DNA from 3 places in the Arthrobacter sp. sptzw42 genome. Region 3 is predicted to be linked to each of the others. Evidence: riboswitches for the same ligand, from Rfam matches in the RefSeq annotation. Region 3 holds a riboswitch; each other region holds the start of a gene.
The links. Region 3 has a riboswitch for cyclic di-AMP ahead of AC5RT4_RS12340 (aggregation-promoting factor C-terminal-like domain-containing protein). Riboswitches for the same ligand answer to the same signal wherever they lie in the genome.
Positions count from the first base shown of each region.

Region 1: linked by a shared signal. The riboswitch ahead of AC5RT4_RS14415 (C40 family peptidase) and the one ahead of AC5RT4_RS12340 (aggregation-promoting factor C-terminal-like domain-containing protein) in region 3 are both predicted to bind cyclic di-AMP.
Region 2: linked by a shared signal. The riboswitch ahead of AC5RT4_RS03570 (LysM peptidoglycan-binding domain-containing protein) and the one ahead of AC5RT4_RS12340 (aggregation-promoting factor C-terminal-like domain-containing protein) in region 3 are both predicted to bind cyclic di-AMP.

Region 1 covers NZ_JBNHEX010000012.1:54,681-58,552, forward strand. Annotated here, with positions in the region: gene AC5RT4_RS14405 (HNH endonuclease) at 1-430, opposite strand, end outside; gene AC5RT4_RS14410 (NlpC/P60 family protein) at 689-1,489, opposite strand; gene AC5RT4_RS14415 (C40 family peptidase) at 1,654-2,364, opposite strand; cyclic di-AMP (ydaO/yuaA leader) riboswitch at 2,435-2,615, opposite strand; gene AC5RT4_RS14420 (M23 family metallopeptidase) at 2,744-3,565, opposite strand; cyclic di-AMP (ydaO/yuaA leader) riboswitch at 3,575-3,786, opposite strand.
Region 2 covers NZ_JBNHEX010000002.1:320,301-324,172, reverse strand. Annotated here, with positions in the region: gene AC5RT4_RS03575 (protein adenylyltransferase SelO) at 1-1,020, shown strand, start outside; gene AC5RT4_RS03570 (LysM peptidoglycan-binding domain-containing protein) at 1,122-1,973, opposite strand; cyclic di-AMP (ydaO/yuaA leader) riboswitch at 1,977-2,148, opposite strand; gene AC5RT4_RS03565 (TraR/DksA family transcriptional regulator) at 2,531-2,887, shown strand; gene AC5RT4_RS03560 (DNA alkylation repair protein) at 2,884-3,453, shown strand; gene AC5RT4_RS03555 (DUF1810 domain-containing protein) at 3,437-3,872, shown strand, end outside.
Region 3 covers NZ_JBNHEX010000009.1:41,787-45,658, reverse strand. Annotated here, with positions in the region: gene upp (uracil phosphoribosyltransferase) at 1-518, shown strand, start outside; gene AC5RT4_RS12350 (glyoxalase superfamily protein) at 564-938, shown strand; gene AC5RT4_RS12345 (YdeI/OmpD-associated family protein) at 999-1,442, opposite strand; gene AC5RT4_RS12340 (aggregation-promoting factor C-terminal-like domain-containing protein) at 1,522-2,250, opposite strand; cyclic di-AMP (ydaO/yuaA leader) riboswitch at 2,256-2,416, opposite strand; gene AC5RT4_RS12335 (winged helix-turn-helix domain-containing protein) at 3,212-3,872, shown strand, end outside.

The sequences.
Region 1 (3,872 bases), on a different contig from region 3:
AGATGGTCCCATGCGGAGGCTCCGGGACGAACCTCAGCTTCCAGCCCATTTCCGCCGGGGTGTGGTCGCCCTTGACGTTGTTGCATTTCAAGCAGGCAGCCACCAGGTTTTCCCAGGACTCCGCACCTCCGCGGGACTTTGGTTGAACGTGGTCGATGGTGTGCGCAGCTTTACCGCAGTAGGCACACTTGTGCCCGTCACGCCGGAGCACTCCGCGTCGGCTAACGGCCGTGGACTGGTTGTATCTGGGGCGTATGTAGCGGTTCAGGAGGATCACGGACGGGCGGCCCAGAATCTCCTGGGGACCCACGACGGGATCGTCCCCCTCAGCCACAACGCTCGCCTTGCCCGTGAGCACAAGCACCAGCGCCCGGCGGAAAGTAATAACCGCCAGCGGTTCATATCCAGCATTCAGAACGAGAGTGCGCATGCACGTACCTCTTCACGGCCGCACCCGTCAGGGGCACGAGGGCCGGCTGCCCTCGGCATGTCCGGGCTATGGATCGACACCACAAGAGTAAACAAAGAAGTGCACTATCAGCTAATCGCTGAAGCCGGAGGCAGCCGTGTCCGAACCAAAATAGGCGCGGGACCCGCAAACCCTCCGGGTTAACTGACAGAACCCCCGCCGGAAGGGCAGGGGTCCTGTCTGGATTTCGTCAGCTATGCAAAACGTGGCGGAAGAGTGTCAGTTGACGCGGATGAACACCGGGCCGGAGCCTACGTTGGCGCTGAAGACAACAGTCTGGTTGCCGTTGTAGCCACCGTGGACGGCCTGGCCGTTGCCGGCGTAAACGGCGATGTGCGCCATGCCGGAACCACCGTTGGCGTAGTAGATGAGGTCGCCCGGCTGAGCCTCTGCAGCGCTAACCGTACGGCCCAGGGAAAGGTAGCCTGCCGGCCAGTCGTGGAAGTTGATGCCCACGGCAGCCAGGGAGTTGGTAACCAGCATGGTGCAGTCCTGCATAACGCCGAGCTGTGCGTAGGCGGCGGACAGGATGGCCGCACCCTTGCCGCTTGCCGGTGCAGAAACGGCGGGCGCGGCTGCTGCCGGAGCGGCTGCTGCCGGCGCCGTGGCGGTCACCTTGGCGACAGCGGCAGTCCGTGTGGCGGGAGCAGGAGCCGGAGCGGCTTTCTGAACCTCAGCTTCTGCCTCGACTTCGGGCTCGGGGGCTTCCACTACGGGGGCCGGGGTGGTGGTTACAGCCGGCTTCTCGAAGGAGATGGCGATGGTGGAAGCAGCCGAAATCGGAGCCTCAACGGTTGATTCAACTTCCAGGGTGGAAGCCGGAGCGGAATCACGCTGGACGTTGGCGTCAGCAGCGTTGGCTGCCAGGCCGCTGGTCAGGACAAGGCCGGAAGCCGCTGCGATAACAGCCGCCTGGCGTCCTACGCCGCCGGCGTTGTCGCCGACAGCTTTGGCAATGATGGCGAGCGAGTTGGTTTTGGTGACCTCGGCGCGGTGCCGTGCGGTTGCACGAGTAGTCATCAGTTCTCTCTTTCGTTTTCCTTCGAACCGCATGTAGGCAGCCAAAGGGGACTGGACGTGCCGGCATCTTGGGGGTACGCCGGCACGCCCTGAACGGGGATGTGTGATTTAGCGAAAAGCGTGTTTGGGCAAAGAAAAAGCTCTTGGACCGTAAGGTCGAAGAACTAGTTCATGGTGAAGAACGCGGAGGAGCCGGTAGCGGCTACCGAGTGCAGCAGCGTTCCCTGGGAGGGGTTCAGGGCGCTGATCATCATGCCGTTGCCGACGTAGATGCCAACGTGCGCTCCGCCGTTCTGCATAACAAGGTCACCGGGCTGCGGCGTGGACGTGGGCTTCATTGCAGTCCATGCGTTCACGCGGGGGATGCTGATGCCGGCCTGGGCGTAGACCCACTGGGTGAAGCCGGAGCAGTCCCAGCCATTGGGGGTGGTGCCGCCCCAGACGTACGGGCTGCCGATGCCGGTGTAAGCGATGGCCGCGATGCCCGAGCTGGCCGCGGATGCGACGGGCTCGGCGATCTTCTTTGCTGCTGCTGTGGTGGCAGTCGCCGCAGTGGGGGCAGTTGACGCGGTCGCTGCAGTCGATGCGGCGGGGGCGTCCTCGTCATCGGAGGTTGACTGGACTGTCACAGGCTCCACAACAGGAGCGGCGATGGTGGTCACAACCGGCCGTTCGAAGGAAACGGTAGCCGTGGGTGCCGCGGTGACGGCAAGGGCGGGCTGCGCGGATCCGGACTCGGTGGAAGCGGAGATACCAGCAGTGGTATCTGCTGCATTGGCTGGCAGGCCCATGGTCAGGATGAGGCCGGATGCAGCAGCGATGACTGCAGCCTGGCGACCTACTGTCCCGGCATTGGCACTAACAGCCTTGGACATGGAGTCCAGGGCGTTGGTACGAACCGGTTGCGCGCGGTGGCGCGCCGAATTATGGCGTGAAGACACGAAGGTAGCCTCTCCCAATGCCTGCGAGGTGAGCTGTCGGATTCGGATGGGAGTCACCCGGCCGCGCGGCTTCCTGGGAAGCTTTTGCGACTTAACCCCAAGGCCTTCGAAACTAAAGGCCACAATTGGTTCCCCCGCCCCTGCCAGACGATGAAATGCGAACGGACCTTGAGCGGTGGCAGAGTTAGGCAATCCGCACAAGAGCGTCAACTTCGGAAAAGTTGACGCGAGTTAGACGGTACAGCAGTTTTGCGTGAATGTCACATTCAGGTCACGGCAGGTCAAGATGATTTGATAGCAAGCGGTCACTTGACTAGAGCCAGCTGGTGGGGTCGACGACCTCACCGTTGACCTGGACCTCAAAGTGCAGGTGGCAGCCGGTGGAGGCACCTGTGGTCCCGCTGAGGGCTACAACGTCTCCGCGGGAAACTGTCTGCCCCTCCTTCACGCTGAAGGAGGAGAGGTGGTTGTACGTGGTTTCCAGGCCGTTGCCGTGGTCCACTACAACGCGGTTGCCGCCACCGTACTCGTGCCAGCCGGCGAAGGTAACAGTTCCCGTGGCCGCAGCCAGGACGGATGTGCCGCACTGGGCCACATAGTCCTGCCCGCGGTGGAAGTCGCCGGAGCCTCCCGTGATCGGGCTGACGCGGTAGCCGAACGGCGAAGCAGTGGTCAAGGCAGCGAGTGGGGCACCGAGGCTTCCCGTGGAAGCAGCGCGGGTTACGGCGCCGGCAGACTGGGCGCTGAGCAGCTGCTTCAGCTTTCCGTCCGGGTCCGCCTGGGTGACTACAGCGGAACGGCTGAAGTCAATCGCGGCCCCGGCTTCTGCGGTGATCTGGGGCTGCGGGGCAACAGCTGACGCGGCAACGGCAGAGGATCCCAAGGTATCGGTGGCCATGACGGGACTGGTGGCCGGTACGGTCACGGTGAGTACCAGTCCGGTGGCGGCAAGTGCCACGCCGGCCTTTTGGCCGATGCCGCTGGCTGCAGCGAATTCGGTGACCTGACGGAAGGGACCCCGACGCCGGCGAGCATCACGGTGCGGATCGCGGGGGCGTTCCGAGGTGATGACTTCGACAACGCGCGGTGTCGAAGCAGGGACCGGCGCGCGGCGGCGTCCCCTGGAATTGTGCATGGTCAAGAAGGGTCCTCTCTGGAAAGCCTGCGAAGTTAGCTGTCGGATTCGGGTCAGAGAGTGCAAAGACCCGGTCCGCCGTAAGCAAGCTTCGGCACAGAGATATCCCGGAGGAATCCTTCACTGGAAGAGGCTTGCTGCTGACGGACTTAACCCCAAGGCAGTCCCCCGGCTGCCGCTTGTGGTTCCCCCGCCTCTGCCAGTTACGACTCGTGCTCCTGATCCGCTGGCAGAGCTCGGCTCCGGATCAGGTAACGCTTTAATATCAACTTCAGTTCAACTATAGAGGCAAAAGGGGCAAAGTAAC
Region 2 (3,872 bases), on a different contig from region 3:
ACGCGCTCCCTTGCCGTCGTGGCCACTGGCCGGCCGGTGCGCAGGGAGACCATGCTTCCAGGGGCGGTACTGACACGGGTGGCCAGCAGCCATCTGCGCGTGGGGAGCTTCCAGTACGCACGGGCCACCGAAAACATGGACCTCCTGCGCCGCCTGGCGGACCATGCGATCAGCCGGCACCACCCCCAGGCCGCAAACGCCGAAAACCCGTACCTGGCGCTCTTCGAAGCAGTGGTGTCCACCCAGGCGGAACTGGTGGCCCAGTGGATGCTGGTGGGATTCGTCCACGGCGTGATGAACACGGACAACATGACCATCTCCGGGGAAACCATCGATTATGGGCCCTGCGCTTTCATGGACGCCTTCAACCCGGCCGCGGTGTACAGCTCCATCGATGTGGGCGGGCGTTACGCCTACGCCAACCAGCCGGTTATCGCGGAATGGAATCTGGCCCGCCTGGCCGAGGCCATGCTGCCACTCTTCCATGAAGACCAGGAACAGGCCGTTGCCCCGGCGGTGGAAGTACTTGGCAAGTTCCGCCGGCAATACAGTGACGCCTGGTTCGCCGGCATGAAAACCAAACTCGGCCTGGCGGAAGCCCCGGCCGGAAGCGCGGAGGCCGAAGAGGCCTCGGAGCTGGTGGACGGGCTGGTGGCCCTGCTGAAGGACGGACCGATCGACTACACGTCCTTTTTCCGCAACCTCTCGCACGCGGCCAGGGGCAACGACCGCCCCGCCCGCGGAATGGTTCTTGACCTGGCGGCCTTCGACGCCTGGGCCGGGCGGTGGCGCGCCCTGCAACCGGACGGGGACCTGATGGACACGGTCAATCCCGCCTACATCCCGCGCAACCATTTGGTGGAGGAAGCGCTCGCCGCAGCAACGGGGGGAGACCTTGATCCCTTTACCCGGCTCCTGGACGTGGTCAGTGCCCCGTTCAATGAGAGGCCCGGGCTGGAACGCTATGCCGAAGGAGCGCCGGAGGACTTCGGCAGCTACCAGACCTTCTGCGGGACCTGAAAATCCCCACATGGTGCCGGAACCAGGGGAGACCCGATGAAGCAAAACAGGGGCGGCAGCCGGGATTAATCCCGTCTGCCGCCCCTGTTCGGGTGGTGTGACTATGCTACGCGGACGAAGGAAGCGCCGCCGAGCCAGCTGATGGAGTGGACCTCGGTCTTGAAGCCGTCCACGCCGCCGCTGACAACCTGGCCGTTGCCGGCGAAGACGCCAACGTGGCCTGCGGTGATAACCAGGTCACCGGGAGCCGGGGTGGCAACGGTGGTGCCGTACTGGTAGAACTGGCCGGGAGCGAGGTCGCCAACGCTCTTGCCAACTGCGCGGAGTGCCTTCTCCACCATGGCGGTGCAGTCCTGCTGGACGCCCAACTGGCCGTAGGCGTTGGCCAGGATGGCTGCGCCGGTGCCCGTGCCGGTGGCTGCGGGAGCTGCCGGGGCAGGTGCAGCCGGAGCAGGTACGGCAGCCGTGGAGGCGTAGGACAGGTTCATGCCGGTGTTGGCAGGAGCGGCAGCCTTGGCGGGAGCCGGGGCGGCGGCCGGAGCAACTGCAACGGAGCCGGCACCGGGGATCTGGATCTGGTCGCCGGGGTAGATGATGGCGGTGATCGCCAGGCCGTTGGCGGCCAGGACGTCGTTCAGGGCTACGCCGTGGGCTGCCGCGATGGCACCGAGGGTATCGCCGGAAACAACAGTGTGGACGTTGGCTGCGGCTGCTGCCGGGGCGGCCACTGCAGCAGCCGGTGCTGCGTAAGCCTGGGTGTTAGTGGTCTCGGTGGTGTCCGGACCGGTTACGCCTGCGTGTGCCGGGGCGCCGACACCGAAGGCAATGCCGGATGCTGCTGCAACGGCGAGCGCCGGGCGGCCAAGGGACTTGGCTGACACAGCCAAGCCCTGGAGCGCGATTGAGCGGGCCGGAGTCGCGCGGTGACGGGCGGTGATGGAATTTTTTGACACGGTTGATCGCCTCTCCCATGCCTGCGGGGTGAGCTGTCGGGTTCGGGTTGGAGATACCCGGCCGGGAGCACATCCGGAAAAAGCGGAGGTGCTATCGACTTAACCCCAAGGCCTCATATGAGGCCGCGGAAACTTGGTTCCCCCGTCCCTGCCAGCTGAAGAGCGTTGGTTCCCGGGTCAGTGGCAGGGCTCGGCATACTGAGGGGAATGTCCCGTCTGGGAGGGACACCTGAAGACCCTAACCCGCGCGGGGCCCCATTGTCACGTTTGGGTAACATACGAGGTGCTTCTACCGCATTCCGCAAACGACTGGATGGTTGCAGCACCCCAGCCTGACCTTGCGAGATAGGCGCGCCGGAGATGTGGCTCGTGTTCTTTGTCACAGACCTATAACCTCGGCGTGAAACAGGCCGCCCTGGGATTCCGCGGCAGGAGCATATCGGGCTGGAAGGAAGGCTCCGGAATTCGGCCAGGCAACCGGGGCCCAGCGTGGCAGGCACGGCCTGGAACCGCTCCGGTGACGGGGAACAGGCACTGACCGCGCGTAGGCTTTTGCCATGCCTGACTACGAAAGGTTCCGGATCCTGCTGGAGGAGGAGCGGGAGCGCAAAGTTGCTCTCCTCCCGGCCCTCCGCGAGGACATCGCCTCGGCAAACTCGGCCCGGCAGGACTCGAATGTGGATGACGAGCATGACCCCGAAGGCGCCACCATCGCCTTCGAGCTGTCCCAGGCTTCGGCCCTGCTGCAGCAGAGCAGTGCCGGGCTCCACCAGGTGGACGCAGCCCTGGCCAGGATCGCCGCCGGCACCTACGGCACCTGCGCCGTCTGCGGTGAAGCCATTGCCGAGGGCAGGCTGGAGGCAAGGCCGTGGACGCCGTTCTGCATCCGGCACGCCGCGCCAGGCCGCCGATGACCAGCGGCAGGGAGCAGGTGGCGGCTGCCGCCGCATTTATTGACCGCACCCTGCAGAATGAGGGCGCCTGGTACCGGGCGGACGACGTCGAGGCCCGGCTGGGCGGTCAGCTGGCCTCCTACGGTTCTTCAGTGGGCGCTGTCCGGGGAACGGTCCGCGACGCCCTGCGCAAGTTCAAGGATTTTGATCACGACGGCGTTATGCAGCTCGCGTCCGCCCTGTGGGGCCAGCCACGGCCCGGCTCAAGGGCCGTTTATGAACGCCGCTTCGCCGCCGTCGTCCTGCTGCAGTCCAAAGTGTCACTCCTGCGCCACACGGACCTGACCCGGGTTGAGGGCTTCCTGCGGACTGCCGCGACCCAAGAACTGGCCGGCCCCCTGCTGGCCGATGTTGTGGCGCCGTTTTTGGCACGGCTTGACGGACGCGGGCGGCAACGTGCCAATGTCGTCCTCGCCCGCTGGCTGACGGACCCGGACAGCCAGTTGCGCCGCGCAGCGGACTATCTTGAACAGCATTCAGAACCCGAAGCCCCACCACAAGGAGACACCCATGAACGGACCCTTTGACCTTGAACGATTCGTCCACGCCCAGGACAGCGGCGGAACGTACGACCAGGCACTGGCGGAACTGCAGATGGGCAGTAAGTCCGGCCACTGGATGTGGTTCATCTTTCCCCAGCTCGCCGGCCTGGGACAGAGCGACATGTCCCGCCGGTACGCCATCAGCTCCCTCGCTGAAGCCCGGGAGTACCTGGACCATGAGGTGCTGGGCCCGCGGCTGCTCGACTGCGCCCTGGCCCTTACCAACCATGCAGGCCGCACCGCAGAGGACATCCTGGGCGGCATCGATGCCCGGAAGCTGCACTCGTCCATGACGCTGTTCCTGCGCGCGGCACCCGGCGAAACCGTCTTCAAGACCGTCCTGGCCAAGTTTTTTGACGGACAGCCGGACGCCGCGACTGATGAGCTGCTGGCGGGCCAGGACG
Region 3 (3,872 bases):
CATACGAGGCCACGCGCGAGGTCCGCACCGAGCCCGTCACCATCGAAACACCGGTCAGCACCACTGTGGGCACCGCGTTCACCAAACCCACCCCGTTGGTGGTCCCCATCCTGCGCGCCGGGCTGGGGATGCTGGAGGGCATGACCAAACTCGTTCCCACCGCAGAGGTCGGCTTCCTGGGCATGGCACGTGACGAAGAAACCCTGGACATCATCACCTACGCCGAGCGACTCCCCGAGGACCTCACTGACCGGCAGATCTTCGTCCTGGATCCGATGCTCGCCACCGGCGGAACCTTGCGCGAAGCCATCAAGTTCCTCTTCAAGCGCGGAGCATCGGATGTGACATGCATCTGCCTCCTGGCCGCTCCGGAAGGCCTGGCCAAGCTCGAGGAGGAACTCGCGGACGCAAACGTGACGATCGTCCTTGCCTCCATCGACGAAAAGCTCAACGAGAAGTCGTACATCGTGCCCGGGCTCGGGGACGCGGGGGACCGCCTCTACGGTATTGCAGGGTAGTCCTCAAGCCTTTTCCATTCCTTGTGCCGCCGCTAGCCTGTGCGGATGGACTGGAAACTGGAACTTGTGTATGTCCCTGTATCAGACGTAGACCGCGCGAAGGATTTCTACGTTAACAAGGTGGGGTTCAATGCCGACTTCGACGAACGGCCAACTGACTCCATCCGCTTTGTCCAGCTGACACCGCCGGGCTCTGCGTGCTCAATCTGCATTGGTAACGGGCTCACGGACGCCCCTCCGGGCACCGGCTCCAACCTCCAGCTCGTGGTGAACGACATGCAATCCGCCCACCAACACCTGAAGGGCAACGGAGTGGACGTCAGCGACGTGGACGTGCAGGACTGGGGCCACTTTGTGTACTTCGCCGACCCGGACGGCAACAGGTGGGCGGTGCAGTACATCCCCGGCCGCGACGCCTAACCTTCACGGGGGCGCAGGCACGCGGGCAGGAAATGGCAGAGGACACAAAAGCGGCGGACGTTATTTTTTGCCGGCTTTGAGGTCCGCCACTGCCTTGGCGATGCGTCGCTGCCGGGTTTCGGGGGTCTTGGCTTCACCCAACGGATCAACGTACCGGCGCTGGGCACTGTAGTTCAGGGTGGCATAGAACTCCTGGGCGGCGGGCTCGGCAGCCAGTGCGGACGCAAGGTCCTCGGGCATCTCCACTTCCCGGGGCTGGGTGTCGAGTTCCAGGTCCACCTCCACAGTGTCTCCTGCGGCAACGCCAACAAACTCCCTGTTGGCCGCACTCAGTGAGACCAGGATTTGCCCGCCCATCACGGCAATGCTGCTGCGGTAGCTCTTGCCGTTGATGGTGACCACCACAGGCGCCCGCTTGCCGGCCCCGAGCTCCGAAACAACATCCCCGGGAACCTCGATGCCGGTCTTGTTTCCGCTGCCCTGGATCGTGGTGGTAAACCTCATGAATGACAGTATGCCGCGCGGCCCGCACCTTCAGAAGGTGCGGGCCGCACGGCTGACAGGTTCTTGATATCCCGGGCGTTTAGTACCAGTTGTTGGACAAGTGGAAGTTCAACGCGCCGCACGGGGACTGGTAGCGCTCCTGAATGTAGTTCAGGCCCCAGTTGATCTGTGTGCGGTAGTTGGTGAGGTAGTCCGCGCCTGCGCTGGCCATCTTTTCGGCCGGCAGGGACTGGACAATGCCGTAGGCGCCGCTGCTCGGGTTGGTGGCCGTGGTGGTCCAGTCCGATTCCTTGATCCACAGAGTAACCAGGCACTGCATCTGGTCAGGAGCCCAGCCGTAGTTGCCAAGCTGGCCGGCCGCATAGGCCTGGGCGCCGGCGGGATCATTGACCGCGACGACGGGGGCAGGCTCGGGGGCGGCCGCCGGTGCGGGCTCGGGAGCGGGTGCCGGTGCCGGCTCGGGAGCCGGTGCCGGTGCAGGTTCGGGTGCCGGTGCAGGCTCGGCCGCCTGCGGTACAACGTTGATTTCCGGCAGGGCCGGGGCTGCCGACTCCGGCGCGGGATTCGCCGTGATCTCGCTCTTTTCGATGCTGAGGTTGGACTGCGCCTCAACCGCCTGTGTTTCGGTGGCAGCTGCGCGGATGCTGGTTTCGGTAGCTTGTCCTGCAGCTCCAACTCCAATAAGGAGTGCGCATGACGCGGCAATCACTGCCGCGCGCTTGCCGAACGAAGGGATTTTGCCAGTTTCAGGCCCGGCCTGCGGTGCAGACTCAATTTTCGGACGTGGCTGTGCCAGGAATTTGAACATGATGAATCGCCTCTCACACCTGCGGAGTTAGCTGTCGGGTTCGGATGAGGGCATCCGGCCTTACGGAAAGTTCACGTGCTGGCTTAACCCCAAGGGCAATCAGTGCCCGGGACGGTGGGTCCCCCGCCTCTGCCTATGTTCAAGAGGAATCCGGGAAGTGGCAGAGCTTGGCGTCATCCGGATATGCGGCCCGAACGCCCGAACCGCACCCTATCGACGGTACAGGAACCAGACCGTAAGTCACAACTTGGTAACAGAGATCACGACGACGGCGCGTCGCCTTGTCGAAGCAGCAACCGGAGAAATGGCGTTTTCGCTATTGAGCTGACTTCGTGCGTTATGCCCCTGTTACCCCGAGCCGCGGTGTCGGTTGAGGAGTCAGGGATGGCAGGCTGCGCTGCCGCCGCTTGAGGTGAAAGCGGGCCAGGCCGCCCAAATTCGTCACGTGCTTCGGCCGATTTCCCGGGCTACTGGTGGCCGCTACTGGACAGTGAGCGACGAAAGGAAGGCGATTCCGGCAATTTGAAGACGCATGAAGAAAGCGAACTTGTGCGCGCTGTTCGCCGAATTAAGTTGCGCTGGCACCTTCAGGAGGAGCGTCAAACGGGATAATGATCAGCAATCTGACCATCAGCCAGAATCGTGATCTGCGACACGTTAAGCGCTTTTGTCTCACTATCCGGACGAAGCGGTCCATTGTTACTTGCAAGTTAGCATTGTTACGCTGCACACTTCCATTGTGAACAAGAACTCAACAGCACCTGCAGCCGCAGAACATTGGCCCAGCACATCCGCTGCTGCCGACATGCGCTGTTGTCGAATGTACGCCTGATCTTCCCACCCCTCGAAGTTAGTAGGCATACGCCCCCAGCCCAGCGTCGGGCGTCCCTCCCCGCAGTCCATGCGGGGAACCCAGCATTCGAGCCGCGATGACGGCCATTCACATTGAGGTAAGCAATCCATGTCAGTTGCATCCGGATACGTCCACATTTCTGTCCGTAACGCCGCCAAAGGTGGCCAGCCTTCCGGCCTCCGCCCCGGTTTCGGACCGCGCACGTCGCTCGCTCCCGCAACTTCGGGAAGCAGCTTTCCCGGCGCGGGCTATGGCCCCCAGGGCTTCAATCCCAACTCCTATGGCCAACTCCGCGCCGTTCCGCCGGCTGACTCCGCGCCGGTGACGGCTCCCACTCCCGTAGTGGCCGGCCCCGCCCCGGTCCGCCCGGTAGCCAATGAGAACGTTGCCCGCGGATTCGTTCTGTACATGGGAATTGATGAGGAAACTGCGGCCGCCGCGGGCACCTCCATCGCCAAGCTTGCCCAGGAAATCCGCGCCTACGCCCAGTCCCTGGTAACCGGAGCCGAAAGCTACGCCGCTGTTGCCGTAGCCCCGGCCGGCGCCCCCGGGTCAGCGCTCGACGTCGTCCGCTCCACGTTCGGTGACCCCACGGTTAACACCCGGCAGCGCACGGAAACCCCGCGGCCCCAGCAGCCCCAGGAACCGCGCCCCTCAGGCGTCCTCATCGACCTGGCCCGCCGCGAAGTACACCTTGATGGTGAATCCCTGAACCTGACGTTCAAGGAGTTTGAGCTCCTCAACTACCTTGTGGAAAACGGAACCCGCA